Regions from separate parts of the Nesterenkonia sp. DZ6 genome, predicted to be linked through region 3. Evidence: riboswitches for the same ligand, from Rfam matches in the RefSeq annotation. Region 3 holds a riboswitch; each other region holds the start of a gene.
What was found. A riboswitch is a leader RNA that binds a small molecule or an ion and turns the genes downstream of it on or off. The one in region 3 is predicted to bind S-adenosylmethionine.

Region 1 (7,018 bases), 200 kb from region 3:
GCGACGTGCGGTGAGGCAGACATGAAATGACCTTTGCGTGACGGGAAGGGTGACTGACCCACTCTAATCAGCCCATGGGTGGATGCATGAAGAGGGGGTGGTCAGCGACAATGTCCGGGTGAACGAAACTGATGAGACCCTCGAAACACCAGACCTGCCCGCCGACGCCGAGATCGCTGAGACTCCGCGGCACCCCTGGACCCGCTACGTGGCCCTGGGGGACTCCTTCACCGAAGGCATCGGGGATCCCGATCAGACCCGACCGGGCTACCACCGCGGCTGGGCGGACCGAGTGGCTGAGGAGCTGGCCCTCGGTGCCGCCGCCGTGGAAGGTTCTCCCAAGTTCTCCTACGCCAACCTGGCGGTGCGCGGAAAGCTCATCGGTCAGATCCGAGACGAACAGCTCGCCCCGGCCCTGGAGCTGCGCCCGGACCTGATCACCCTGTGCGCCGGCGGCAATGACGTGATCCGGCCCGGCGGGGACCCCGATGAGACCGCCCGGATCCTGGACACCCTGGTGCAGATCCTGACCACCACTGGGGCCACCATCGTGCTGTTCAACGGCCCCGATGTGCGCGAGACCCCGGTGGTCGGCTCGATCCGCGGGAAGGTGGCGATCTTCAACGAGAACGTGCGCACCATCGCGGCCCGGCATGACGCCGTGGTCGCCGATATGTGGTCCCTGCGCGAGCTGACCCGCCCGGAGATGTGGGACGACGACCGGCTGCACTTCTCCGCGCTGGGCCACCACACGATCGCCCGCATGGTGTTGGAGACGATGAACGTCGAGCACGATCTCAAGCCCTCGGAGCCGCGCCCGGTTCCGGTGCGGAGCTGGCGTGCGGCCCGGGTGGATGACGCCGTCTGGGCGCGCCACCACCTCTTCCCCTGGGTGGTCCGGCGGCTCCGCGGGAGGTCCTCCGGGGATGGGATCTACGCGAAGCGACCGACCTTCGAGCCGCTCTTCGGCGGGTCCATGCCCCCGGGTGGCGGCGTCGACGACGCCTGAGCCGCCGGAGGTTCAGAGCCGCCGGAGGTTCAGAGGCGCAGGGGCGCGCGGCTCCCCAGCTGGAGAGTCTCCCGCATGGCGTCGCCGAGCTGCTCCGCGCTGGTGAGGAATCCGTCGTGGCCGATCGGAGAGTCGATCATGTGCACCTGATGGTCCCCGGGGATCGCGTCGGCGATCTCCTGGGACTGTTTCGGGAAGTACAGCCGGTCCGTGGTCACGGCCGCCAAGAATGGCGCCGCGGTGACCCCGGCGAGCGCCTGGTCCACTCCCCCGCGTCCGCGGCCGACGTCGTGGCTCATCAAGGCCTCGGCGAGGACGATGTAGGCGTTGGGGTCGAAGCGCTGGAGCAGCTTCTCGGCCTGGTGGTCCAGGTAGGACTCCACCTGGTAGCGCCCGCGCCTGCGCTGGGACCAGCCGACGGGGTCTTCCATGCCCTGGGCGGAGCGGCCGAAGCGCACCGCCAGCTCGTACTCCGCGCGGTAGGTGATGTGCGCGATCCGGCGCGCCAGTCCCAGCCCGGCCTGCGGCGCCGGGCCGCCGTAATAGTCGCCGCCGGCGAAATGGGGATCGTTCTCCACAGCCAGCACCTGGGCCTGGCCGAAGGCGATCTGCTCCGCGGTGGAGGCCGCTCCGCAGGCGAAGACGGCCACGCCTTCGACCATCTCCGGGTAGGTCACGGCCCATTCCAGCGCCCGGGCGCCTCCCATGGATCCGCCGATCACCGTGTGGAACTTCCGAATGCCCAGGGCATGAGCCAGCCGGGCTTCGAGATGCACGGAGTCGCGAATGGTCACGAAGGGGAATCGGGAGCCGTAGGGCTTCCCCTCGGGATCCAGGGAGGCGGGTCCGGTGGAGCCGTAGCAGCCACCCACCATGGCCGGGGCGATCACGAACCAGCGCTCGGTGTCGATCGGGCGGCCCGGTCCGAGCAGCCCTTCCCACCATCCGATGGAGGCATCCGCCGCGGTGGCGGCGACGTGGGAGTCACCGGTGAGGGCGTGGGCGACCAGGACGGCGTTGCTGCCGTCCTCGTTCAGCGTGCCCCAGGTCTCGTAGGCGAGGGTGACTTCGGGCAGCCGCCCGCCGGCCTCGAAGGTGTACGCGCCGACCTCAGCGGTCTTCAACGCACCGGCGGGCCTGTTCCCAAAGTCATTCAGCACCTGATCACCCTAACCTCAGACCGCCGCTGCGGTTTCTTGCTTCGTCACATTGTCCGCGCCGGCCTCCGCTGCCGCGTTCACAGCGCCCTGGGCGGCCTTCTCGAAGCCCTGGTCCAGATCGGCGATGATGTCGTCGATATGCTCCAGGCCCACCGAGAGCCGGACCAGTCCGGGCTTGACTCCGGCGGCGCGCTGCTCGGCGTCGCTGAGCTGGCTGTGCGTGGTCGAGGCGGGGTGGATCACCAGGGAGCGGACGTCGCCGACATTGGCCACCAGCGAGTGCAGCTCCAGCGCGTCCACGAAGGCCTGGCCCGCCCGGGCCTGACCTGAAGCGTCGTGGGCTGCTCCTCCGGCGAGCTCGAAGGACAGCACCGCCCCGGATCCGCGGGGCAGGTACTTCTGAGCGCGCTCGAAGCAGGGGCTCGAGGGCAGACCGGAGTAGTAGACCCGTCGCACGGCGTCATGGGCCTCCAGGTACTCGGCGACCTTCTGCGCGTTCTCGACATGGCGTTCGATCCGCAGCGAGAGGGTCTCCAGCCCCAGGTTGATCTCGAAGGCGTTGTGCGGGGACAGTGCCGGACCGAGGTCGCGCAGCAGCTGGACCCGGGCCTTGAGGATGAAGGAGAGGTTGACCCCGAAGATCCCGTCGGCGCCGAGATCCCGGCCGAAGACCAGCCCGTGGTAGCTCTCGTCCGGGGTGGAGAAGCCGGGGAAGCGCTCCGGGTGGGCGAAGTAGTCGAAGCGCCCGGAGTCCACGATCACCCCGGCGATGGCCGTGCCGTGGCCGCCGAGGAATTTGGTGGCCGAGTGCACGACGACGTCGGCGCCGAAGTCGATCGGCTTGATCAGGTATGGGGTGGTCAGCGTGGAGTCGATGATCAGCGGTGCCCCGAACTCATGCGCCACCGAGGCGACGCCTTCGATGTCCAGCACGTCCCCGCGCGGGTTCGCCACGGATTCGCCGAAGAAGGCGACCGTGTTCTCCCGGGTGGCGGCGCGCCAGGATTCCAGGTCATCGGGGTCCTCCACGAAGGAGACCTCGATGCCGAACTTCGGCAGGGTGTGCTTGAAGAGGTTCTGTGTGCCGCCGTAGAGGGTGGGTGAGGCGACGATGTGGCTGCCGGCCGAAGCGATGTTCAGCAGCGCCAGCGTGGTGGCAGCCTGTCCGGAACCGACGGCGAGCGCCCCGACTCCGCCTTCGAGGGCGGCGATCTTATCCTCCACCGCCTGGACGGTGGGATTGCCGATGCGCGAGTAGATCGGGGCGATCTCCTCGAGTCCGAAGCGGCGCGCGGCGGCGGCGGTGTCCGGGAAGACGAAGGAGGTGGTCTGCTGGATCGGCAGCGCCCGTGCTCCGGTGACCGGGTCGGGGGCGACTCCGGCATGGATCTGCTGGGTCTCGAACTGCCAGGTGTTCTCGTTGCTCAAAGGATTCTCCGTTCAATGCGGCCCAGGAACCGGGCCGGATGTGAACGTCGCTGCCGGTGGTCGAGCTTCCGGCGCTGAATCCTGTACGGCCCTGTCCTGAGGACTGGGATGTTGGGCCCGCACTGGTGTGTGGCCCGCGCTTGCTGAGTGAGTCGGTGAACTGCTTCACTGACTGTTTCAGCCAGGTCGTCACCCGGGGCACCCCACCGCGAACTGGAGGGTTGCCGGCCAGCAAACCGGGGTTTTGCGCTGGCACTCTTGACCTAGGAGCAAGTCTGCATCGCGGAATGCTTCCTTGCAAGTGCGGGCCAGGGGTCGGGTTCGCAGTTCGTCATGTTCGGCCACCCTGCCGCGAGTCACTCCGGCCCGAGGAACGCGAACGGCTCCGCGGGCTCGAAGAGATCACTGACGTCGCCGGCGTGGCCGTCGGGCGGGCCATCAGCAAGATCCATGCGGCGGACACCTGAGCCTTCTCGCAGGTCGAGTCGGTCCAGGGACACCCAGATGACGCTGGGCCGCAGCGCGGAGTCGAAGAAGTAGCGACGGTCCTTGTGGTCCGCCACGGTGCGCCACTGGGTCGAGGAGATGTTCGGCTGCCCCGGAGTGCTGATCCCATAGGGGACCGACGCGTTGCGGATCACCCCGAACACCGACGCGGTCGCGATGGTGCGGTCTTCCACCTGCGGCACCGCGTTGATGTAGAAGCTTGCCCGGACATAGCGGTCGGCGGCGCGATTGGTGCCCGGGAGCATGACGGTACCGCCGATGCCGCGCCAGTAGGTGTCGATCGCCAGCTGTTGAGCGAAGGGCGGTGAATTGGTCATGACCTGGTGGGTGCGGTCGTGGTGTATCTGCAGCGTCCCGTCCAGGTACTCACAGATGGCGCTGTCCCCGGAGGCATCCGAGATCGACAGGTGCATGGTCGCCTGGCGCGGCTGCCCTGGCACGCCGGCGGTGACCACGGCGAAGTCTTCACGGGCGAGTGATTCGACCGCCTCCGTCACGGTCGCGAAGCTGTCCAGCACGTACTGGGCCCAGGCGCCGAGGGAGAGCTTCGGCCGGGCATCGTCGAGCCCCGGGTAGCGCGACTCGACCAGCCACAGGGCATTGGCGACCAGCCCCCGCTCGTTCATCCCATCGGTGGTCGAGATGTCATAGCCGGAGGCGATCACGCTGCCATAGCGGGACGTCCAGGTCAGCGACTCCGACCCGGCTCCTCCCTCGCGCGGCAGCCCCCGGGGGAAGACCCACAGATTCGTCCCCAGGTCGGCGTTCCAGTCCATGGAACGGGCCGTCAGCACACGATCCTGCTCGCCCAGGTAGACCACACGTGTGCACATCAGACTGGCCTCTCACCGAACCTGGGCTCCAACTGGGCCTCAGTGTGTCGGAGGCCATATCCGGAGGTCAACCCTGACCTAGACTCACCTTTCATGAGTGCCTCCGACAATGACGTCCTGACAGCCCTGCGCAGCGCCTTCACGCCGGGCACCTTGACCACCGACGCCGCGGAGCTCGACGCCCACGCGGTCGACCAGGGGCCGCTGGAGCATTGGCAGGTGCACCCGCCGCTCGCCGTGGTCTTTGCTGAATCGACGCAGGACGTCCAACTGCTGGTGCGACTCTCCTGCGAGCATGGCTTCGCGCTGATCACCCGCGGGGCTGGGACTTCCGTCTCCGGCGGGGCGAACTCCACCGAGGGTTCGGTGGTGCTGAACCTGACCCGGATGAACCAGATCCTGGCGATGCGACCCGAGGATGAGGTCGCCGTCGTCGAACCGGGCGTGATCAACGCCGACCTCAACGCCGCCGCCGCAGAACACGGGCTGATGTACGCCCCGGATCCGGCGAGCTACCGCACCTCCACCATCGGCGGCAATGTCGCCACCAACGCCGGCGGGCTGCGCTGTGCGAAGTACGGGGTGACCCGCGATTCGGTGCTTGCCCTGGACGTGGTGCTCGCCGACGGCACGCTGATCCACACCGGACAGGCCACCTTCAAGGGCGTCGCCGGCTATGACCTGACCAGCCTGTTCGTCGGCTCCGAGGGGACCCTCGGCATCGTCGTCGGGGTCACCGTGCGGCTGCGCCACCTGAGTGCGCACACCGAGACCATCGCCGCGTTCTTCGACGAGCTGACCACCGCCGCCCAAGGGGTCCTGGACATCGGCAGGGCCCGGGTGCAGCCGGCGATCACGGAGCTGCTGGATCGCCGCACCATGCTCGCCCTGGATGAGGCGCAGGGCTCGGACCTGGCCCAGCGCGGAGACACGCTGCTGCTGATCCAGACCGACGGCCACGGTGCTGCCATCGAGGCCGAGATCATCCGTGAGGTGCTGCGAGCACTCGGCGCCCTGGTCAGCGACCCCGGCTCCACCGAGTCCGAGCGGCTGATCGAGCTGCGCCGGCACGCCCGCGGCGACGGAATCGTCAACGAGGTGCGCGTGGGCGAAGACGTCGCGGTCCCGCGGTCGCGGCTGGTGGACTACATCCGCGCCATCGAAGACCTCGCCGAGGAGCACCAGGTCCAGCTCAAGGTGGTCGCGCACGCCGGGGACGGCAACCTGCACCCCACCTTCAGCGTCCCCAGCTCAGAGCTCGGCCCCGACACCGGCACCGGCACCGAGACAAGACCCGACGACGACGCGGCCTCCCCCGCACAGCCCGAGGCCGCCCCCGTGACGATCGACGCCACCGAGGGCGGCCTCCCGACCTCGGCCGTCTCGCGGCTGCATGCTGCCCTGGACGGTTCGGTCCGGCTGGCACTGGAGATGGGCGGGACCATCACCGGGGAGCACGGGATCGGCACCTATAAGCTGCGCTGGCTGGACTGGGAGCAGTCCGCCGAGGTGATCGCGCTGCAGCGCCGGATCAAGGACGTGTTCGATCCGGAGCGCCGGCTCAATCCTGGGCGGGCGATCCTGTAGCCGCGCCGCCCGGACCGAAAAGGACCGCGCGGGCCGCGGCGTCGGCGTCGGCGAGGGATCGCGCGGAGGAATCGCCATCTCCGCCGGCCTCCGCGGCGATGGCGGTGCCCCATTGGACCGAGCTGAGCTGCAGGCCCAGCACGTAGATCTCTTCCGGCTCGGCGCGGTCCGCCGGGATCAGCCGATGTGGAAGTCGCGTGACGTCGAAGCCCTTGCCCGCCCGCGGCGCCCCGGAGGCGTCCACGAGTTCGCGCGGCCGGGCGAGGCCGCTGCGCAGCAGTCCCGCCACCAGGGGCGAGCGCGAGAGCTGGATCCGATTGGCGGGCATCATCGCCTCAAGCAGCCAGCGCGCCTGGTACGCCGGCGCGGCCACGGCCGGGGATTCGGCGGTGTAGAAGCCGGTCTCGCGGTCCACGTCGAAGATCGGGTCGGGTCCCAGGAACTCCACCACCCCGGCGCGGGTCAGGGCGGCGAGCTCCTCGATCCGCTGCAGC
Region 2 (7,018 bases), 500 kb from region 3:
GCACCTCGAGACGTTCTCCGTTCTTGAGCCGGGTGCCGTCCTCGTCGCGTTCGGTCCACCCGGCGTCGTCGAGCAGCTGATTGGCTTGGTAGAGATCGAAGGGGTACTCGGTGGCCGCGGCGACGTCGTAGTCCGGAGTGCTCTGGGAGAGGTACCCACTGGGCTCAGACGGGACGGTGCCGAGGAAGGCTGATTCGATGTTGGCTTCGCGGTCGGTGGCGAAGCTAAGCGCCTGCCGGACCTGCTGATCTGCGAAGACACCCTTCTCGGTGTTGAGGTTGATCACCACAGGCCGGCCAGGCGTGATGAACTGCTTGAAGTTGAACCGCTCCTGGGCCTCGGCGATGTTCACCGCTGGCACCTCGCCTATCACGTCGCTCTCCTCGGAGAGCAGCGAACCGTAGCGCGAGGTGTTGTCCGGGATGAAGCTCCACCGGATGCCCTCCACATAGGCTGGCCCCTGGTGCTTCGCGTTCGCGGGCGCTGAGTTGTAGTCCTCGTTGCGCGAGAACTCGAGGTACTGGCCGCTCTCCCAGGCCTGTACGATGAAGGGCCCGGAGCCGATCGGGGCCCGGCAGTTCTCCTCAGCACTGCGGGTCTCCAACGCCGTCGGCGATTGGATCCCGAAGTAGGACTGGGAGATGGTCGAGAGGAAGGGCGAGAACGGGGCCGAGAGCCGGATCTCCACGGTATGCTCATCTATTGCCTCCGCGGCCTCATAGAACCCGCCCAGGTGGGCGGCGGCCGTTCCATTGCCGCCGTCGAGCCAGTGGTCGAAGTTGTACGCCACGGCTTCGGCGTCGACCGGTGTGCCGTCGGTGAAGGACACGTCTTCACGCAGCGACAGCGTCCAGACCAGCTGATCCTCGGAGACCTCCCAGTTGGTGGCGAGCCAGGGGACGACGTCCCCGTCTTCATCCTGGGAGACCAGCGAGTCCAGGATCTGACGCGAGGTGAAGGTCTCTTGGATCCAGCCTCCGTAGACGCACAGCGGCTCTTGGAGATGGCCGTATTCGATGATGCCGCCGGACTGAGGGTCATCCGTGGGCTGCCGGTCTGCGACCTGTTCGGTGCCGACGAAGCCCGAGCTGCTGCTGCACCCGGCCAGGACGGCCGCGCTGAGGAACGCGGTAGTGCCCAGCAGGAGCGTGTGTCGTAGCCGGTTTTTGGGTGCGTTCGGGGAGGGCGGGGTGGTCATGGGGCTCCTTCTCGGAGTGGTTCAGACAGGAAGAATCGTGGTGCGCAGGGCTCAGAGGGTGGCAGGCACCTTGGCGAAGGCTCCGCGGTAGCGGGCGCCGGGATGGGTCTCGGGCAGCCGGTCGCGGCCGAAGAGCTTCTTCCGCAGCGTGCCGGGGGCGTATTCGCTCTGGGCCAGTCCACGGTCGCGCAGGACCGGCAGCACCTTGTCGGCGAACTCCTGGAAGGAGCCGGGGATCACCCAGTTGACGACGTTGACCCCGTCCACTCCGGCGGTCTGCCACAGCTGAAGCTGATCAGCGATCTGCTCAGGGGTGCCCACGATCCGGTTGTTGCGGTTGGAGCGCCAGGCGATGTCGGCCACCAGCGGCTCGCGATCGGTGATCGTCTTCGACGCCCACTCGGTGAACCCGCGCCGGGTGTTGGTCTGAACGTCCTTCAGCGGGGTCTCGGGAGGGTAGACGCGTCCGTCAGGGTCCACCAGCGCCGCGTGCGCGAGGTATCCGTCCAGGGACACGAACTCTTCGACTTCCTTCAGCTTCCGCTGCGCTTCTTCTTCCGTGTCACCGATGATGAAGCTCAGCCCCTGGAAGAACTTGATGTCCTCTGGTGCACGTCCTGCGTCCGCGGCGCGAGCGCGGGTGTCCTCGATCTGCAGCTTGGCGACCGCTGGGTTCGGGGCGGCAAGGAAGACCGCTTCCGCGTTGCGGGCGGCGAAGTCCCGCCCGGAGACGGAGGATCCGGCCTGGAACAGGAGCGGGGTGCGCTGGGGGGAGGGTGCGGGCAGGTGCGGGCCCTCCACAGCATACCGTTCACCCTGATGGTAGATCTTGTGCACCTTGGTCGGGTCGGAGTAGCGGGAACCGGCGCGGTCCTTGATGACGGCACCTTCGTCCCAGGAGCCTTCCCAGAGCTTGTAGGTCACATCGACGTACTCGTCGGCCCAGCGGTACCGCTCGGAGTGTTCCGTGAGTCCTGGCAGGCCGTAGTTGCGTGACCCGTTGTCCTGCATCCCGGTGACGATGTTCCAGGCGATCCGACCCTTGGAGATGTGGTCCAGTGTGGAGATCTGCCGGGCGAACTGGAACGGGTGCGACTGGAAGACGTTGGAGGTGGTGGCCAGGCCGATGTTCTCAGTGACCACGGCGAGGGCGCCGAGCAGCACGGTCGGATCGTTGGACGGGATCTGCAGCCCCTCATTGAGATAGACCGAATAGTCCGCGTCAGAATCCCCGTAGTGGCCCGAGACATCGGCGAAGAACATCGCGTCGAACTTCGCATCCTCCAGGATCTTGGCCAGATCGATCCAGGTGTTCACGTCGGTGAACTCGGTCTGCTGCGCATCCTCGCGGCGCCACTGGCCGTGGTGGATGTGGCTGCTCGTGTTCATCACGAAGGCATTGAAATGCAGCGGGGTGCGTGCGGAGGTGTTGTGAGGCATGAGGTTTCCACGTCACTTTCGGACCATGGCGCCGCGCAGCTTCCCGTATTGGGGGCGGATGCGTGGGCACCGTACTTGCCCGGGACGGTGTTGACTCCGGGCCGAATCATCACCTGGAGCACCCCACTACGGTGAGAGGGTTGCTGTCCGGACAGCCAGGGCTGTCGTCCGGAACTCGTGATTCTGAGGTTCAGCGTAGATCGTACTCATTTCAAGCGCAAGACTTGATCATAAATATAGACATATATTGAAATACTACGTCGGAGCCGTGACGAGGTGGCCTTTCTGCCAGGTTGCGATGCGCTGGCGCCGCGCCATGAGGAAGTCAGTGTGGTGCCGTCTGAAGTCCGCGTAGGACTCGACGGTCACCGGCACCCCGGAGCTGTGGAAGTCGTCGAACGGTACGAAGAAACGCACTTGTGAGGTATCGGTTGCGACGAGGTCCTGCAGATGGAAGAACTCGACGTAGCCCTGGAAACTCTCAAACAGATCGAAGAAGTCAGCGTAACGGCCGAGCGTCTCCGAAAGTGGACTCCGCTCCCCCGCGTAGTGACGCCGGACGGCCTCGAGAGTCAGGTCGATTCGGTCAGCGATCCTGCTGTTCAAACCACGGGCCGCGTTGATGGTCTGCTTTCGGCCGATCTGATTGCCAGGCCACACGATGACCCCGGTCACCGAGTTCGCCAGCGCCCTGTAGTCCTCGTTCTCAGCCTCCGAGAAATTGGCAGCGAAAGCCTGAAGCCGCCCACCCCACCCCGCGAGCCCCTGCGCGATCCGGTCACTCGAAAGGAAGAACTCGCCAAGCTCCGACCTGTGATGCAGATAACAGTTCCGCCTGGTCTCGCTCAGGCTGAACATGCCGCCGCCGGGAAGCGGCTTGCTCCAGAGCAAGCGGTGGCAGGTCCGAAGCGTCGGGCTGTGACTGTCGGGGTCGCGCCCGGGCGGGGTGTCCGAACGGAAGTCGAACGTCACGTCTATCAGCGTCCCAGAAGGCCGACCAATACTCGGAATCACGTACTCAGTCTGCGCTCTCTACTGGCACAGGGAGTCCGTGATTGAGGCGCTCATAGGCAGCCCCCATCTCCAGCGAAATATCCCACCCAAGTCCTTCGACTTTTCGAAGTGTCGGCTGCCTCCCGTTGATGTGCGGAACAAGACGGACGTGCTCGTGAATATCGTTCGCCGTAACTTCATAGGCTTCGACCAGGTCAAACAGCACGTTCTCGAAGACCAAGAAGACGGCTGTGTCGAAGTCAAGACTCCGGAAGGGACTGAACTTTGCTGAGCGACCGCTCTTGCGAACGGTCATCGCCTTGACCTGGATTCGTTGACCTCCGGACGTGGTGATGTCATGCGATTTCGTCGAGTTGGGTTCCAACACTCCGCCCCGCGCGAGCCAGACAACCTGCTCCGCGATATCTCCCAGAGGCTTGTTGATGGTCCGAACCAGGTCGCGATGACGCAGTTCTCTCACGATCCCAGACTCCAGCTGGAGCAGATCCTTCACGCTGAGAGCCGAAAGGTCGAAGGCATCGATAGCTTGCATTTCAGAGGCTCGTTCTGCCGTCTCTCCCAGTTCAGTCATGAACACTTTCCCTCTCGGTTGAGTCCGGCGCGGACGCTTGCCGGCCAAGGCCTTTGATCCCACCGTTCAGCGTCCCTGGGGGGCTCAGGTCCACCTTCATCCAGGCAAGCTCTTCATACCGGTCCGCGACCACGCTGATGAAGTCGTCCTGACGGGGCTGTCCGAACGCCAGGCGGTACACCCCGACCGTCCTGGTGAGCCGACGCTGGTGACCGACCTCGCGGCTGTAGGGGATCACTGGGATGTACCGCTCGATCGTCGCACCTCCGAACCTGGTGTGCAGCCAGTACGGCACCAGCTCGGAGACCCCCTGCTGACGGGACTGCCTCACGGCGGCATCGAACGCCCCTTGCCAAGGGTCTGCATACTCCCCGAGCACCGCCTGGTCGCCATAGTCCGCGGCGATGTTCTTGCGGACCGCGTGGCCCTTATACCGATGGACTCGCCCCTCGCGCTGCTCCATGTCCACTGGGTTCGAGGGAAGGTTCCAGTGCACCACCGCGTGACTGTATGGATGGAAGTCCAACCCTTCCTGCCCGACGGAGGTCGAGGCGAGCACAAAGGGCCGGAAGGGCGAGTTGAAGGCTCTGCGCACGGAGGACTCACGGTGGACGGTCTGATCATCCGCAGCTCTGCGACCTCCATAGCGTGCCGCGAAGTGCGTACTCATGCGGTGCTGGTGTGAGTGAATCCGGGACCCCTGGACCTCGAAGGTCTCGACCTCGTTGACGGCGCTGCGAAGACCCAGAGCCTCGACCACCGCGGCGGCCACCCCTGCCACTCGCTCCCCGGGTTCCTTTCCTGCCAGTCCTTCCGACTCCACCAGGACATGAACGAACTCATCTAAGACTGCCTGCAGGCCGCCATCAAGGGCATGCTGCACGGCGTCGCGCCAATAGGCCCTGCCTTCCGAGGACCGCACGACAGGCACAACCTCTGGGCGATTGAACAGCAGTCTCAGGGTTCGGGCGATGCTGAACGCCGCCACCCGCAGATCCTTTGTCTCAACCTCATCCGGCTCTCCTGCAACACGCTTCAAGGCGCGCGACGCGCTGGTTCCGAATCCCCCCACGCCGAGCTCCGCCATTCGTCTTGGCAGGTCGGCGGGTGGACGTCCCAGGTTGTCCGGCAATCTCTGCGTCTGATCAAGGTGACGCCGAGCCGCACGGGAATTTCCGCCCTGTCCCGACTGTCCCTCTGGCTCGACCGAATCGGTGGGCAGTCCCCACAGGAATCTGCGCATCGCTCGGGCAAGCGCGTCAGCTGCCGCGGCGTCTCGACGCCGGTCCAGCAGCATCGGGGCCGCCCAGTACCAGCGGGGATCCTCAGCGCCAGAGCCGTCCGCAGCCGTGAGTGCCTCCGGCAGCACTTCTGCGAGAAGACCGCGCACTCCTTTCTCCGCGACATCAAGCACTTCGTTCTGACTGAGGTCTCGACGCCGCATCTGGCGCGCAATGGCCAACGGGTCGGTGACACGAGTCAACTCCTCAAATGGGTACGTCAATGCCCAGGTCGCCATGGTCATGGGACGGTTCTCGGTGAGCTTCAAAGTCAGTGGCGCGACGGGACGGAGCTGGTCGTCGTACCTTCGCGGTGCCCCCTCTGCGGCCGAAGCCGCAACCGCCGCGAGCTCGCGCTCATGGCTTCTACGGTCGGCCTCGTAGCTGAGCAGCGTCGCAATGGCCTTCGGCACCACCGTCCAGGCAGAGAAGACCAGCCGCTTGGTGAAGGGTCCAAGTTCAGCGTGTGAGAAAGGCCCGCTGAGTCGGTAGTAGGACATCGACGGCGGCAGCCAGAGCACGCTTGCCGCGCCCGAGCGGAACACATCTTCCTCCAACGACCTCAGCTTGGCATTGCCCGGGTCGAGCTTCTGATAGTCCCTGATCACCTGCCAGTCCAACAGCCCGTCGGAAGTTTCCAATGCTCGAGCAAGCGTCGAGTCGCCGAGCTCCACGCGGGCGTGGAAGTCTTTACGAATCTGGTAGGAATTCCGTTCCATGAGGTTCAGCGGATACGGGGTGGAGCGCCAGTATTCGAACGTGTCGCGTGAACCGAGCTGCTCGGCGACACGATCCAAAGTCCTCCAAGAACGCAGGTCCTGGGCCGTGACCTGCGAAGCAGGCAAGTGACGGAGATTCACCATGGCATCGGCGTCAGCAGTGAAGGCAGTCCGCTCCGTGCGACACATGACACGCCGCAGTTCAGATTCCACTGCATCCTTGGCTCGCGCCGCCTGCGACGTATCAGCCTGTGTGGTTTCCGAGGGGTCAGCTGCCAAGGTCTCCATCGCTCGGCCCATCGTCTTCAGATAGGACTCCACCCGCTCCGCTCGTGGCTGCCCAGCCAGGAATTCCACCGTCTTGATGAAGTCACGGTAGTGGTCGTCGCCACCCTCGTCGTCGTGCAATGTGTACATCTTGTAAGGGGTGGCAGAGAGCATCAGAATCTTGGCCTTGTCCTGATTGAACATGCGGTGGGCAAGCCGCGCCCCGGAGACCCCTGACTCAGCGGGGGCGTCCAACAGGTCCTTGAAGCGCTGAAATTCGTCGAGGATGACCAGGTCTGGTGACAGCAGATCCAGGGCGATCTCCGCCACGGCTGCACGCAGTCGAGCGACGATGCTCATGCGACGTTCATGCAGTGCCGCATCGGGATCAGCGCCATCAATCCTGACGAAGTCCTCCGCGCATTGGGTGAGCTCCTCCAGCAGGGATCGATTCCCGTGGTCCCGGCGCACCCGGCACCCCTGGACGAAGGTGTGACAGATCTCCTCATCCAGTCCCTCGGTGTCAAAG
Region 3 (7,018 bases):
GAGCACCACGGGGCGCAGTTCCAGCTCCGCCGCAGGAGCTGATCCCGCCGGCAGGAAAACTCAGCGTCCCGCAACACAGAGGACCGGGGCCTCCGCATGACACCTGGCCGATGATTTGGCCGGCGTGATGCGGAAGCCCCGGCAGAACCCCGAACTGGGGGAGCGGCTAGGCCCAGGTCTTGAGCGCCTTGCGCTCGAGCACCCCGAGCAGGGTGTCGGTGAGCTTGCCCAGCAGCGCCAGCAGCACGATCGCCAGCAGCAGCCGATCGGTGCGACCGTTGTTCTGCGACTCGGTGAGCAGGAAGCCCAGTCCCTCGGCGGCCGCGAGCAGCTCTGCGGCGACCAGGAAGAGCCAGGCCTGCGCCAGGCCGAGCCGGAGTCCGGAGAAGACGCTGGGCACCACGGCGGGCAGCTGGACGGTGCCCAGCAGCCGGAGGCCGTGGAACCCGAAGGCGCGGCCGGCTTCGACCAGCTGCGCGTCCACATGCCGCAGCGCGGAGTGGATCGCGGTGAACACCGGGAAGAACGCGCCGATGGCGATCAGGATGACCTTGGAGTCCTCACCGATCCCCACCCAGAGCAGCAGCAGCGGCACCCAGGCCAGCGACGGCACGGCGCGGAAGGCTCCCACCGTGGGGTTCAGCAGCTTGTCCGCGAGTCCGGAAAGCCCGAGCAGCGAACCCAGCGCCAGGCCGAGCCCGGCGCCGATGGCGAAGCCGATCAGCACGCGCTGCAGCGAGATCCCCATGTGCTCGAAGAGGTCACCGGACTCGAAGAGCCCGATCCCAGCGGTGAGGACCGCCTGCGGGGGAGGCAGCTGGACCGCGGTGAAGGTGCCGGTGACCTCGGTGACCAGCCACCACAGTGCCAGCAGCAGCACCGGGACGACGGCGCCGATCAACAGCCCGCCGCCGGGCAGCCCGCGCCGGGTGCGCCGCTCAGGGGAGCGCGCGGCCCCATCGGCGGGCTGTGCCGCCGTGGAGCTGAGTGCGGTGTCTGTCACTCTTCGACCTCCTCGATGTCAGCCTCGTCTGCGGCGTTCTCGGTGCCCTCGGCGTCGGTGGCCTCGCGGTTCTCGGCGAACTCGGTGTAGAAGAGGGACTCGAGCGCCTCATCCACCGCGTCCTGGCTGTCGACGTCGCCGTTCTCCACGAAGAACGGTCCGGCGGCCTCCATGGCGGCGTAGACGTCATCGCCGGGCACCGGGTCCACCTCGAAGTTGGTGCGCTCGGTGATGACCGCCTCGGCGATCTCCAGCTCGATCCCGGCGTACTCGGCGAGGATCTCCGCAGTTCCCTCGGGGTTCTCGTTGGCCCATTCGCGGGCCTGCTCGTAGACGTTGACCACGATCTGGGCCACATCGGGGTGGTTCTCCACGAAGTCCCCGGTGGCGTTGATGACCGAGTAGGTGTTGAAGTCCACGTTGCGGTAGAGCAGCTCCGCGCCCTCGGCCTCGGCGCCGGCCATGATCGGATCCAGTCCGGCCCAGGCGTCGACGTCGCCGTTCTCCAGCGCCTGGCGGCCGTCGGCGTGCTGCAGCGCCTGGACCTCGACGTCGTCCACGCTCAGCCCGGCCTCCTGCAGCGCGCGCGCCATGAAGAAGTAGGGGTCGGTGGCCAGGGTGGCGGCGATCGAAGCTCCCTCGAGATCCTCCACGGACTCGATGTCGGAGCCTTCCTGGGTGACCAGAGCGGACCACTCGGGCTGGTTCTCGATCATGATCGTGTGGGTGTCGGCGCCGACGGCGCGGTTCAGCAGCGCGGCCGAGCCGGCGGTGGAGCCCACGTGGATGTTGCCCGCGCGCAGGTTCTCGTTCGCGCGGTTCGAGCCCTGGGACTGCACCCACTGCACGTCGACGTCGAGCTCTTCGAGCTCTTCCTCCAGCCAGCCGTTCTCCAGGATGATCAGGCTCAGCGGGTTGTACGTGGCGAAGTCGATGTTCAGCGTCTCCAGCTGCTCGTCCTCGCCGCCATCACCGCCGCAGGCGGTGGCGAGCAGCGCGACGGCGGCGGCTGCGGAGACAGCTTTGACGGAGGTGCGGCGGGAGCGCGGGGAGCGGGAAGCGGAGGTGCTGGGCATGGGGAGGGCCTTTCGGTTCTTCAAGGATGGACATCGTGTTCGAGGTTCATGGTCGTGCGTGTCAGGCAGAAGCGGCAGAAGGCTCCTGGCATGTTCGGCATGTGGGGTCAGGCAGGAAATGGGCCCCGGAGGTGGTGATCCGGCAGTGCGGGGACCGCGTCGGCGGAGCCCCGCTGGTCAGGTCAGGACGAGCGGAGTCGGCCCGATCAGCTGCCGGGACGAGTCAGTGGCTGTGCGAGTCGACGCCGAGGCCGGAGAAGAGCTCCCCGCGCAGAGCGGCAAGCTCCGCGGAGGCGCGATCTCGCGGACGTCGCCCGGGCACGCTCAGCAGTCGGGCGATCGTGGCACCTTCGGCGGGATCGGGGTCCGCCGGGTCCTGCCCGAGGAGCAGCACGCGGTCTGCCAGCTGCAGCGCCTCATCCACGTCGTGGGTGACGAGCAGCACCGTGGTGCCGGTCTGCGCATGCAGATCCAGCAGCAGGTCCTGCATCTTCAGCCGGGTGAGCGCGTCCAGGGCGCCGAAGGGCTCGTCGAGCAGCAGCACGCCGGGGCGGCGAGCCAGTGCCCGGGCCAGCGACGCGCGCTGCGCCATGCCTCCGGAGATCTCCCGGGGTCGCAGCGACGCGCGGTCGTGCAGACCGACCAGCTCCAGGAGCTCGTCCACGCGTTCACGCCCCTCGGCCTTGGACAGGCTGCGCGGCAGCCCCAGGCTGACGTTCTTGTGGATCGAGCGCCAGGGCAGCAGTCGCGGCTCCTGGAATCCGACCGCGGTGCGCTCGTCGTAGCGCTGCACCGGGGAACCGTTGATCAGGATCTCGCCGGTGCTGCCGGTGTCGAGACCACCGACGGCGCGCAGCAGCGTGGACTTGCCGCAGCCGGAGGAACCCAGGATCGCGAGCACCTCACCGGGAGCGATCTGCAGGCTGACGTCGCGCAGCACGGTGCGCGATCCGAAGGCGCGGCCGACGCCGGAGAGCTGGACATCGAGTGACGTGTACTGCTGCCGGCCGTCAGGCTTGGCGGCAGCCACGGAGGTGGCGTCTGAGGGCACGGCAGGGCCGGCAGCGGTTGTTGCGGTGTAGTCGGTCAGGGTGGAGGCAGGCGAAATCATCAGAGGATACTCCCATCGATCCTGGCGGTAGCACCCGGCGAAAAGACACCCTTGCAAAGGTGCCCCTCCCTGGGTTGCTGCGGCGTCGACGAGCCAGATCTCTCGGCCGCTCGGGATGGTACGCGGATCAGACTACGCCCAGGCGGGGAATCCGATCAATGTCGCGTTCAGCAAATGAGACAAAACGCAACACATATCGCGACTTGACTTTCTGCCCACGTTCACCATTACAGTGAAGGCACTCAACCATCCAGAGCGACCGAGAGATCTGGCTCGAAGACGTCGCAGCAACCCGGAGGGCTTCACGGCCTCCGCCGGGTGCTAACGCCAGGACCGATGGAGTATGCCCCTTGATTTCCCTGTCCCATGTCTCGACGACCTTTGCCGCCCGCGGCCACGAGCCGCTGACCGCGGTCGATGACGTCAGCCTCGAGGTGCCGCGCGGCAGCATCCAAGGCATCATCGGGTTCTCCGGCGCCGGCAAGTCCACGCTGCTGCGCAACATCAATCTGCTCGAGCGCCCCACCTCGGGCCAGGTCAGCGTCGCCGGCACCGAGCTGACCGGCTTGGACGATGCGGCGCTGCGCCGGGCCCGGCACCAGATCGGCATGATCTTCCAGGGATTCAACCTGGTCAACAACCTCAGCGTCGCCCAGAACGTCGAGCTGTCGCTGAAGTTCGCCGGGGTCAAGGACCGCCGTGAACGTCTGCGGCGGGCGGCCGAGGCGCTGGAGATCGTGGACATCACCGACAAGGCCTCCGTGTATCCGGCTCAGCTCTCGGGTGGTCAGAAGCAGCGCGTGGCGATCGCTCGGGCACTGGCGACCAAGCCTGAGGTGCTGCTCTGCGATGAGCCGACCTCTGCGCTGGACCCCTTCACCACTGCCACCGTGCTGCAGTACCTCGCGGATGTGAACCGTGAATTCGGCATCACCGTGGTGATCGTGACCCACGAGATGGAAGTCATCAAGGCTCTCGCCGACAACGTCGCGGTGATGGAGGATGGGCGGGTCGTCGAGGAGTTCCCGGCGAGCGAGCTCCGCCGAGAAGGGTTCAATCCGCGGACCTCGATCGGAAAGTACCTGCTCAGCGATGGGATACGGCTGGACCGCAGCGGCCCGGCCGCGCATGGGTCGGAGTCCGGCGAGCAGAAGTCGGGTCAGTCCACGCGACGCTCCCCGCAGCACGCGGAGTCTCAGGATCAGGGTCAGACGCGCCGGTCAGAGCACGCCGCCCTGGCCGGCTCGGCAGGGGGTGTGCGCTGATGGACCTCGTCATCGAGCGGCTTCCCGAGATCAACCAGGCCATGCTGGAGACCTTCGCGATGATCGGGGTCGCCATCCCGGTGGCGGTCCTGCTGGGCACCCCGCTGGGGATCTGGCTCTTCGTCCACGCTCCCGACGGACTGGCGCCGCGGCCACGGTCTCATGCGATCGTCTCCGGGGTGGTGAACATGATCCGGTCCTTCCCGTTCCTGATCCTGCTCATCGCCATCATCCCGTTCACCCGGTTCGTGGTCGGCACCTCGGTGGGCACCGCCGCGGTGATCGTCCCGCTGACGATCAACGCCATCCCCTACTTCGCCCGTCTGGTGGAGCAGAACATCACCCAGCTGGGCTCCGGTGCGGTGGAGGCGTCCCGGGCGATGGGCGCCACGCGCGGGCAGATCATCCGCAACGTGCTGCTCGTCGACGCCAAGCCCGGACTGATCGGCTCCATCACCATCACCACGGTCAGCTTCATCTCCTATTCGGCGATGTCAGGGCTGGTCGGCGGCGGGGGCATCGGTGACCTGGCGATCCGCTACGGCTACTACCGCTATGAGACCCCCACCATGATCGCCGCCATCGTGCTGATGGTGCTGCTGGTGACCCTGGTGCAGTTCGCCGGCACCCGGCTCGCCCGCGCCTCGGACCGGCGCATCACCGCCTGACCGCGATCACCGCATGACCGAGATCCTCGCCTGACCGAGATCACCGTCTGAGCAGGATCTTCGCCTGACCCGCGCATCCGCGGAACGGCAACACCGCCCCGCATCACCTCACTCCGCTGCCAGGGCTGGCGTCCGACGTCGCGCCCTGGTCATTCCCGCACACCCTCTGGGCGCATGTCGCCCAGCCAGAGAAAGCAGCCCAAACCCATGAACGCTCTACGCCCCGCGATCCTCACCGGCGCAGTCCTCTCCGCCGCAGCCCTGAGCCTGACCGGCTGCGGGCTGGTGGAGGATGATTCCACCATCAGCATCGTGGTCACCGAATCCGCGCCCTTCCAAGAGCCCGCCGAGATCGCCGCCGAGCTGCTCGCGGAGCAGGGCTACGAGCTGGACATCACCTATATGACCGATATCGTCCAGCCCAACCAGGTGGTCAACCAGGGCGAGTTCGAGGGCAACTACTTCCAGCACCTGGCCTATCTGAACAACTTCAACCAGTCCAACGACACGCAGGTCGAGCCGCTGTTCTCGGTGTACTACGCCCCCGCCGGGCTGTTCTCACTGGAATACGACTCCCTCGAGGAGCTGCCCGACGGGGCCGAGATCAACCTGCCGGTGGATCCCTCGAACAACGGCCGGGCGCTGCAGCTGCTCGCCGATGAGGGCCTGATCGAGATCGACGAGTCCGTCTCGATCATCGAACTGACCCAGAACGACATCACGGAGAACCCCCGGGACTTCAAGTTCGTGGAGACCGACCAGCAGTCAGCTGCGCAGGTACTGCCCGACGTCGACGCCGGCTTCGCCTTCGTCCGGCTGATCGCCGAGGCCGACCTGGACCTCGAGGAGACCACGCTCAGCATCGAGGACGGACGCGAAGAGGTGCGCACCCCGTTCACCTGCGTGGTCGCCGTCGGACCGGACGGGGTCACCGATGAACAGGCCCAGGCGCTTCAGGACGCCTTCCAGTCCGAAGAGGTCGAACAGTGGTTCGAGGAGTACCAGGGCGGGGTCATCGACTTCGAGGACTTCATCACTATCGACAACGCCGAAGAGATCTGGGCGGACTTCAGCGCATGAGCACATCCAGCGCCCCCACGCTCTCCCGGCGTCGAGTATTGAGCGGTTCACTGGGCATGGCCGCTCTGCTCGGCGTCGGGAGCCTCACCTCGGGATGCGGCCTCGCCGGCGGGGCCGGCGCCGACCGCAGCCTGCGCCTGGTGGTCACCGAGAACGCCCCCTTCCAGGAGCCGACCCGCATCGCCCAGCGCATCCTGGAGGCCGATGGCTGGGAGTTCAACGCCACCTACGTCACCGACATCATCCAACCCAACCACGCGGTGAGCAACGGCGAATACGACGTCAACTTCTTCCAGAACATCAGCTATCTGCGCCAGTTCAACGCGGACAACGACCTCGACATCGAGCCGATCTTCTTCATGTTCGAGCAGCCCTCGGGGATCTACTCCGCGCAGCACGACTCGCTGGAGGAGCTCCCGGACGGCGCCCAGATCGCGCTGCCGGTGGACACCGCGAACAACGGGCGCGGGATCCGGCTGCTCGCCCGCGGAGGTCTGATCGAGATCGATGAGTCCAAGCCTGTCGCCGCGCTGAGCGTCCGGGACATCACCGCCAACCCCAAGGACCTGCAGTTCATCGAGGTGGACCAGCAGTCGGTGGGGCAGATCTACGCGGATGTCGACGCCGTCTTCGGCTTCGCCCGGCTGCTGGCCGAGATCGATGTGCTCCCCGACGAGGTGCTGATCATGGAATCAGCCGAGGAGGCGCTGCCCTTCGCGCTCGCGGTCTGCGCGCGCCCGGGCTTCCGCGAGGAACAGCCCGAGCGCTTCGAGGCGCTCAAGGCCGCCTACCACTCCGCGGAGGTGCGTGAGTGG
Region 4 (7,018 bases), on a different contig from region 3:
CGTCCTCGGCGTAGTCGATGGCGAAGGCGAGCACCTCGGCGAGGTCCCAGCTGCCGTGGTCGCGCAGCAGCACCAGCCAGGCGTCGACGGCGGCCGGGACGGCGGCCGCGAGGGCACCGGCACCCGGGACGTTCTCGAGCCCGAGCGCACGGTAGTGCTGGATCAGGGCCCCTGCGGGTGCGGGCCCCTGGCCCATCAGCACCTGCGGCGTCGACGGTGCGCCGGCGGTCGCGAAGATCCCGACCATGTCACCGCCGGGACCGTTGAGGTGCGGCTCCACCACATGCAGGACGAAGGCCCCGGCGACGGCCGCGTCGAAGGCGTTGCCACCGCGTTCCAGCACCGCCTGCGAGGAGGCCGTGGCGAGCCAATGCGTGGAGGCGGTCATTCCGAAGTGACCCTCCAGGGTGGGCCTGGTGGTGAAGGTCTCGGCATGGGTGAACGTCATGGGCACTCCTGAGGCGTCGACGCGACGATCGAGCAGGACACCCACCCGCCGCATTAGTTGCTTTTGCAAACCAGCCTACGGGATGAGCGGGGTCAGAAGAGCGCCGGCTGGGCAGGACCGGCCGCGGTCGGTGCCGACGCTCCCTGCTGGGCCACCGGGGAGTCCGGGTCATTGCGCTCGCGCCACATCAGGTCCACCGGCTTGTCGAAGCCATGACGACGCCGGGCGGCGCGGGCGGAGTCGGCGAGCCAGTGCCGATACTCCTTGGAGGCGTAGGAGCCGCCGCCGTAGATCCGACGATACTTCGCCACCAGCGCCGGGTACTCGCGGGCCAGCCAAGCCATGAACCATTCCCGGGCGCCGGGGCGCAGGTGCAGCGCACCGGTGGTCACATAGCTCGCACCGGCGTCGGCCAGTGCGGCATGGAGGGTGTCGATGCGACCGTCGCCGTCGGTGAGCCAGGGCAGGATCGGCATGGCCAGCACCGAGCATTCAAGCCCGGCGTCGGTGATGGAGCGGATCAGATTCAGCCGTGCCCGGGGATCCGGGGTGCCCGGCTCCACCTTCTGCTGAAGCTCCGGATCCATGACCGCCAGGGACACCGCGACCGAGACCGGCACCTGTTTGGCGGCCTCCTGCAGCAGCGGGAGGTCGCGCTTGAGCAGCGGCCCCTTGGTCAGGATGGAGAAGGGCGTCCCAGAATCCGCGAGCGCCCTGATGATCCCGGGCATCAGCTGGTAGCGACCCTCCGCGCGCTGATAGGGGTCGGTGTTGGTCCCCAGCGCCACGTGCTCGCGCTTCCAGGACGGCCGATTCAGTTCGGCCCGAAGCACCTCGGCGACATTGGTCTTCACGATGATCTGCGTATCAAAGTCCCTGCCCGCGTCCAGGTCCAGGTACTCGTGCGTCTTCCGCGCGAAGCAGTTGTGGCTGACCACACCGTTCGCGATGAAGTCCCCGGTGCTGGTGGTGATGTCGATCAGCGGCTCGCTGCGACCGAGCGCTTCGATGCCGGTGATGCGCAGAGCCTCGGTGGTCCCGACCGCACCTCCCAGCACGCTCGCTTCGAGAGGGGATTCCTCCGCCTCAGAATCCAGCTCAGGAGACATTCCGAGTCCGAATCCCATGAGCCGGTCGTGCTCCGTCAGACATGGGCGCGGTGACCCACCCTCCGGGCGAGCCACGTACTTCCACCCGCGCTCTGCCAGGAAGCGATGGTCGCCGCTGGCCACGATCTGAGTGCCATCGCGAAGCGTGATGCGGAATGCGGGCTTCTCGGTCCCCCATTTCGCTGAGACCTCCGAGCGGACCAACCGGCGATTCCTGCCGTCGAGCTCGGTGCCGACGACGACGTCGCCCACCCTGACCTCACGCAGCAGCTTCTGCCGCCCGTCGGCCATCAGGATCAGCGTCTCGGGGCTCAGGCAATACACGCACTGATGCAGACATCCGCGGGTGGGGTTCACGGTCCAGGAGAAGGGCATGTTCGACTGGCCAGGCACCTTGTTGAGCGCGGTCTTCGCCGCCACCTCGTGGAAGGTCACGCCTTCGAACTCCGGGGTGCGCACCGAGCGCAGGAGTCCCTTGAGCGGGATGAGGGCCGCACCCTCACCCTCCTGCACTGCCTGTCCCTGCCACCTCATACGGTTATTCGAACATACTTTCGAATGCCTGTCGAGATGGACTCGCCCTCGAAGCCCGGCGAGCTGAAACTCCCGGACACCTGACTGGGCCCGGGGCACCAGCCTCAGCTCACCAGCAGCAGGACCCCGCCCAGCCCGGTTCCCACCGCAAGCACCGTGCCGCCGGCACCGAGCAGCAGCGCGGGTCCTCCCTGGCGCAGCAGGCGACGCAGGTCCACCGAGGCGCCGACGCCGACCATCGCGGTGGTCAGCAGCATCGTGGTCACGTCCGCGGAGAAGTCCAGGGTGGACTCGGGCAGATCGGTGACCGAGCGCAGCACCATCATCACCAGGAAGCCCAGCACGAAGAGCGGGATCAGCGGCGGCCGCGATCCAGCGCCCTCCTCGACGCCCTCCCCGGCTCCCTGCGCAGCTCCGACCGCCCGGCGGCGACGCCCGGCAAGGCTGATGCCGGCGATCACTGGCGCCAGGAGCACCACCCGGGCGAGCTTGACCAGGGTCGCGGTGGCCAGCGCCACCGCCCCGACCACTCCGCCGGCGGCGACCACCTGTCCGACCTCATGGATGCTGGCGCCGATCCAGACGCCCATCTGTTCCTCGCCGAGGCCGAGCAGGGTTCCCAGCGCCGGCAGCGCGAGCAGCGCCAGGGTGCCGTAGAGGGTGACCACCGCGACGGCGGCCGCAGCGGCCGCCTGGACCGGGGCACCGTCGTCGTCCTTGCCGTCGCCTCGGTCGATCGCCGCGGCGGCTGCCGCCACGGCTGAGGCCCCGCAGATCGCGGTGCCGGCGGCCAGCAGCGTGGTCATCCCCTTCGGTGCGCCCAGCAGCCGCCCGAGGGCGAGCATCCCGAAGAAGGTCACCCCCACGGTGAGCACGACGACCGCGAGGACCGCCCACCCCAGGCCGAGCAGGTCACCCAGCGCCAGCTGGAGGCCGAGCAGCACGATGCCCACCCGGAGCAGCTTCTTCGCCGCCCAGCCGAGACCACGCTCGGCCCAGAACGGCACCCAGCCCAGGCTGCGCAGCGCGATGCCGGCAAGGACTGCGACCAGCAGCCCGGAGATCACCGGAATCTGCTCGGCGATCAGCCGGTGCGCGGCGATCGCGAAGATGAGAGCCAGCGCCGCGCCGGGGAGGATCTCCGCGGTCTGGCACCAGAGCCGGGTCAGCCGCGAGGTCAGGTTGGAGGTCAGGGCGGTTAGTGGAGGCACCGGATAAGCATAGGACCACTGGCCTAGACTGAGCGGGTGCCGAATCAGCTGAACACCGAGACCCCGACCGCCGCTCCGCATGAGTCGATGAAGCCGGGGGCCGCACAGCAGGATGCAAGGCCGCAGGAGTCAGCGCCGCACCCGCAGGCGGGCCGCGAGGCCTTCAGCTTCGAGGTCGAGGCCCGGATCGAGGGGGCGCTGGGCCGCACCGGCACCATCCGCACTCCCCACGGGGACATCAAGACCCCGGCCTTCATCCCGGTGGCCACCAAGGCCACGATCAAGACCGTGCGCCCCGAGGAGATGCTCGAGATCGGCGCCCAGGCCGCCCTGGCCAATGCGTATCACCTGAATCTGCAGCCGGGCACCGATGTGATCGACGCCGCGGGCGGGCTGGGCCGGTTCATGAACTGGCCGCTGCCCACCTTCACCGACTCCGGCGGATTCCAGGTCATGAGTCTGGGCGCGGGGTTCAAGAAGGTCATCACCATGGACGCCTCGGTGGTCCCCGATGACGCGGCCGTCGCCCCGAAGAAGGTGCGCCTTGCCCTGGTGGACGACGACGGCGTGACCTTCAAGTCCCATATCGACGGCACCACCCACCGGTTCACCCCGGAGATCTCGATGAAGCTGCAGCACGAGATCGGCGCGGACATCATCTTCGCCTTCGACGAGCTGACCACGCTGTTCAACACCCGCGACTACCAGGAGACCTCCCTGGAGCGCACCCGGCTCTGGGCCGAGCGCTGCCTCTCCGCGCACCGCAGCCTCACCGCCGAGCGCAGCCACCGCCCCTACCAGGCACTCTTCGGGGTGCTCCAGGGTGCCCAGTACGAGGATCTGCGGCGCAAGGCCGCGAAGGATCTGGGCTCCATGGAGATCGAGGGGCAGAGCTTCGACGGCTTCGGAATCGGCGGCGCCCTGGACAAGGAGAACCTCGGGGTGATCGTGAGCTGGATGGCCGAGGAGCTCCCGGAGAACAAGCCGCGCCACCTGCTGGGGATCTCCGAGCCCGAAGACTTCTTCACCGCCATCGAGAACGGGGCAGACACCTTCGACTGCGTCTCCCCCTCTCGAGTGGCGCGGACCGGACGGGTCTATCACCCCGATGGTCGCTACAACATCCCGCAGGCTCGCTTCAAGCGCGACTTCTCCCCCATCGATGAGGAGTGCACCTGCTACACCTGTCAGAACTACACCCGGGCCTACCTGCATCACCTCTTCAAGGCCAAGGAGATGCTCTACAACACGCTGTGCACCATCCATAACGAGCACTACACGATCAAGATGGTCGATGACATCCGGGCCAGCATCGAACAGGGCCGGTTCTACGAGTTCCGCGACGCCACCCTGGGCCGCTATCAGGCTGGGTCCACGCCGTAGCCGGATGACCTCAGGTCGGACCGTGGAGGTCCACCTCCTCCGAAGGTCATTTCTCAAGATTCGCAAGAACCTGTCCTTGGTCAACCGATGACTGCTGAGAGAACAGTCGCAACCGTGAAGACGAGTTGCGCATTCTGCGCGAATCCCCGGCGCGATCCGGGGCGTGCGGTCCGGAGAAGAGGCTCTCTTCCAGCGTCTCTGGCCCCTCTCGGTGCTGACCCGCCGGCGGCTGGAGCGGCAGGTGAAACATGTCCGATCGCGCCTCGCGCCACAAGTGCCCTCAGCCGGAGCGGCACCGGTGCTGCCAGTCGGTGCCAGCGTGAGCAGCTGTGCCATCCACCAGATCCACACTCAGCGCAGTGATGCACTCCCCCTGGCGCGGAGCCGGCCGGACTCCACACCCTGGACATGACCGAGCATCTCTGCTCCGAGGAGACCTGCCCGGCGGTGATCGGCAAGATCACCGCGTACTGGGACAAGAGCCGTCTCTCGAACCACCGCATCGAATCGCTGGCGCAGCTGCTGGACGCCAAGCTCCGCGAGGAGATGCCGGACCTGTTCTGAGTCTTCGACGCCCGGTCGGGCCGGTGGGGCCGGTGGGGCCGGTGGGGCCGGTGGGGTGACTCTGGCAGGACGGGCGGGAACTACGACTGATGTGGCGGGCGCTCCAGGTCGCCCTGCTTTCTAGGGTTTGCATCTTTCTGCCGGACGCTCTAGGTTTCAGCAGACAACGAATCATCCAGAGCGACTGAGAGACCTAGCTCAACGACGTCGCAGCAACCCCACCCCTTCAGGGTGAGCAGGTGCTACCGCTGGGAACGATGAAAGGTGAGATGTTCCATGCCCAAAGCGGCTTCAAGCGCACAAGAGAACAGACTGAATCCGAGGTACACCGAGGCACCCCTGCGCACCTCTTCGAAGACTCTGCGGGTCGCTGGCACGTGGTCGGGCCCAGTACGGACCGAACTCACCGTCCGGGACTTCAGCTTCGTCTCTGACCAGCCTGTGGTGCGCGGTGGCAGCGATCAGGGCCCCGCGCCGATGGAGTACCTGATCGGCGGTGTCAGCAGCTGCATCGCCGTCGCGGTCGAACAGCTGGCCCATCGGCGGGCCCTGCCACTCACCGACATCTCCACATACACGCTGGCACGTCAGGACACTCGCGGGTTGGCTGGGCAAGCAGATGTGCAACCCTATTTCTACGTGTACCGGTTGCAGCTGGTCGTAGAGACCAGCGAACAGGACTCCTCTGTCCTGACAGACTTCGCCCAGTGGGCCGAACACATCTGCCCCGCGATCAATCTCTTGCGCGACGCGCACATCGACCTGGAAGTCGCGTGGGCATTCGTGCACAAGAACTCCCATGGCCTCGCCGAAGCTCTGGCGAATCGCGCCTGGGGCTACGAGGTGGACGGGGACGCCAGCCACGGGGACTTGATCTTCGAGGTCCTCAACGCCGATGCCACCCCAGATCTCGTGGAGATGGGCTCGTGACGACGGTCGGACTCTGGACGATCGGCCTGGCACTCGCATACACCGCCTGGCTCATACTCGGAAGCCGCATCGCTGTGGGCCGCTCGGGACGCGGAGGATTCTTCGTCAGCGGTCGCAGTTTCAGCCCTTGGACCGTCGCGTTCTGCATCACGGGACTGTTCTCAGGATCCTCCTACATCGCGATCGTCGAGCTGAGCTACCGAACAGGCGTGTCGGCGGTCTGGTACGGCGTGGCCGAAACGGTGCAGATCTTGCTGATCGCGCTCCTTCTGGTCAAGCCCCTGCGAGAGAAGCTCGTGGTGACGGTCACCGGCATCATCGGGGACCGATTCGGCCGCGGAGCCCAGGCCATCAGTTCTGTGATCACCGGTCTGACGTTTCCGATGTATTCAGTGGCCACCAGCATCGCCTTCGCGTCCGCCCTCTTCGCGGTCACGGAGATCCCACTGTGGCAGTGCATCGCTCTGACAGCGATCATCCTGCTCGCCTTCCTGACCTTCGGCGGCATGCGCTCCGTGGCATTCTCCCAGACCATGAATGTCCTGATGATCTTCGTGATGTTCATCGTGGGCATCTGGGCGTTCCTGGTCTCACCCGGGCCCAGCGGTCTCGAGACCTTGGCTGAGGAGCAGCCACAGATGTTCGATGTCTCGAACGCCGGCATATCGCTGATCGTTGCCTGGTTCGGCACCTTCATCGTCAATGTTCCCCTGGCTCAGGCCGCCTTTCAGATGTCGATGTCGGCGCGGAGCCCGGAAGACGGCCAGAAGGGGCTCTTCCTCGCGGCGATCATCGGCATGCCCCTGATCCTTCTCGGAATCGTCGTCGGCGTCGCCGCC

Region 1: it holds a riboswitch for S-adenosylmethionine, as region 3 does, so the genes downstream of both, LTH93_RS04410 (O-acetylhomoserine aminocarboxypropyltransferase/cysteine synthase family protein) here and LTH93_RS05355 (ABC transporter ATP-binding protein) in region 3, are expected to answer to the same signal.
Region 2: it holds a riboswitch for S-adenosylmethionine, as region 3 does, so the genes downstream of both, LTH93_RS03130 (NtaA/DmoA family FMN-dependent monooxygenase) here and LTH93_RS05355 (ABC transporter ATP-binding protein) in region 3, are expected to answer to the same signal.
Region 4: it holds a riboswitch for S-adenosylmethionine, as region 3 does, so the genes downstream of both, LTH93_RS10560 (OsmC family protein) here and LTH93_RS05355 (ABC transporter ATP-binding protein) in region 3, are expected to answer to the same signal.

Annotation. Positions count from the first base shown of each region.
Region 1 covers NZ_JAJOYW010000001.1:986,395-993,412, forward strand. Annotated here, with positions in the region: gene LTH93_RS04395 (alpha/beta hydrolase) at 1-23, opposite strand, end outside; gene LTH93_RS04400 (SGNH/GDSL hydrolase family protein) at 119-1,009, shown strand; gene metX (homoserine O-acetyltransferase MetX) at 1,039-2,169, opposite strand; gene LTH93_RS04410 (O-acetylhomoserine aminocarboxypropyltransferase/cysteine synthase family protein) at 2,185-3,597, opposite strand; SAM riboswitch class IV at 3,729-3,861, opposite strand; gene LTH93_RS04415 (linear amide C-N hydrolase) at 3,954-4,937, opposite strand; gene LTH93_RS04420 (FAD-binding oxidoreductase) at 5,031-6,524, shown strand; gene LTH93_RS04425 (FAD/NAD(P)-binding protein) at 6,499-7,018, opposite strand, start outside.
Region 2 covers NZ_JAJOYW010000001.1:692,642-699,659, forward strand. Annotated here, with positions in the region: gene LTH93_RS03125 (ABC transporter substrate-binding protein) at 1-1,198, opposite strand, end outside; gene LTH93_RS03130 (NtaA/DmoA family FMN-dependent monooxygenase) at 1,250-2,638, opposite strand; SAM riboswitch class IV at 2,705-2,821, opposite strand; gene LTH93_RS03135 (DUF6994 family protein) at 2,894-3,610, opposite strand; gene LTH93_RS03140 (hypothetical protein) at 3,657-4,223, opposite strand; gene LTH93_RS03145 (helicase-related protein) at 4,216-7,018, opposite strand, start outside.
Region 3 covers NZ_JAJOYW010000001.1:1,191,221-1,198,238, reverse strand. Annotated here, with positions in the region: gene LTH93_RS05370 (LLM class flavin-dependent oxidoreductase) at 1-42, shown strand, start outside; gene LTH93_RS05365 (ABC transporter permease) at 167-1,003, opposite strand; gene LTH93_RS05360 (aliphatic sulfonate ABC transporter substrate-binding protein) at 1,000-2,079, opposite strand; gene LTH93_RS05355 (ABC transporter ATP-binding protein) at 2,303-3,190, opposite strand; SAM riboswitch class I at 3,200-3,312, opposite strand; SAM riboswitch class I at 3,434-3,533, shown strand; gene LTH93_RS05350 (methionine ABC transporter ATP-binding protein) at 3,541-4,455, shown strand; gene LTH93_RS05345 (methionine ABC transporter permease) at 4,455-5,123, shown strand; gene LTH93_RS05340 (MetQ/NlpA family ABC transporter substrate-binding protein) at 5,331-6,203, shown strand; gene LTH93_RS05335 (MetQ/NlpA family ABC transporter substrate-binding protein) at 6,200-7,018, shown strand, end outside.
Region 4 covers NZ_JAJOYW010000004.1:41,129-48,146, reverse strand. Annotated here, with positions in the region: gene LTH93_RS10585 (gamma-glutamyltransferase family protein) at 1-448, opposite strand, end outside; gene LTH93_RS10580 (Rv2578c family radical SAM protein) at 541-2,091, opposite strand; gene LTH93_RS10575 (YeiH family protein) at 2,196-3,302, opposite strand; gene tgt (tRNA guanosine(34) transglycosylase Tgt) at 3,390-4,685, shown strand; gene LTH93_RS10565 (hypothetical protein) at 5,094-5,249, shown strand; SAM riboswitch class I at 5,418-5,513, shown strand; gene LTH93_RS10560 (OsmC family protein) at 5,526-6,179, shown strand; gene LTH93_RS10555 (sodium:solute symporter family protein) at 6,176-7,018, shown strand, end outside.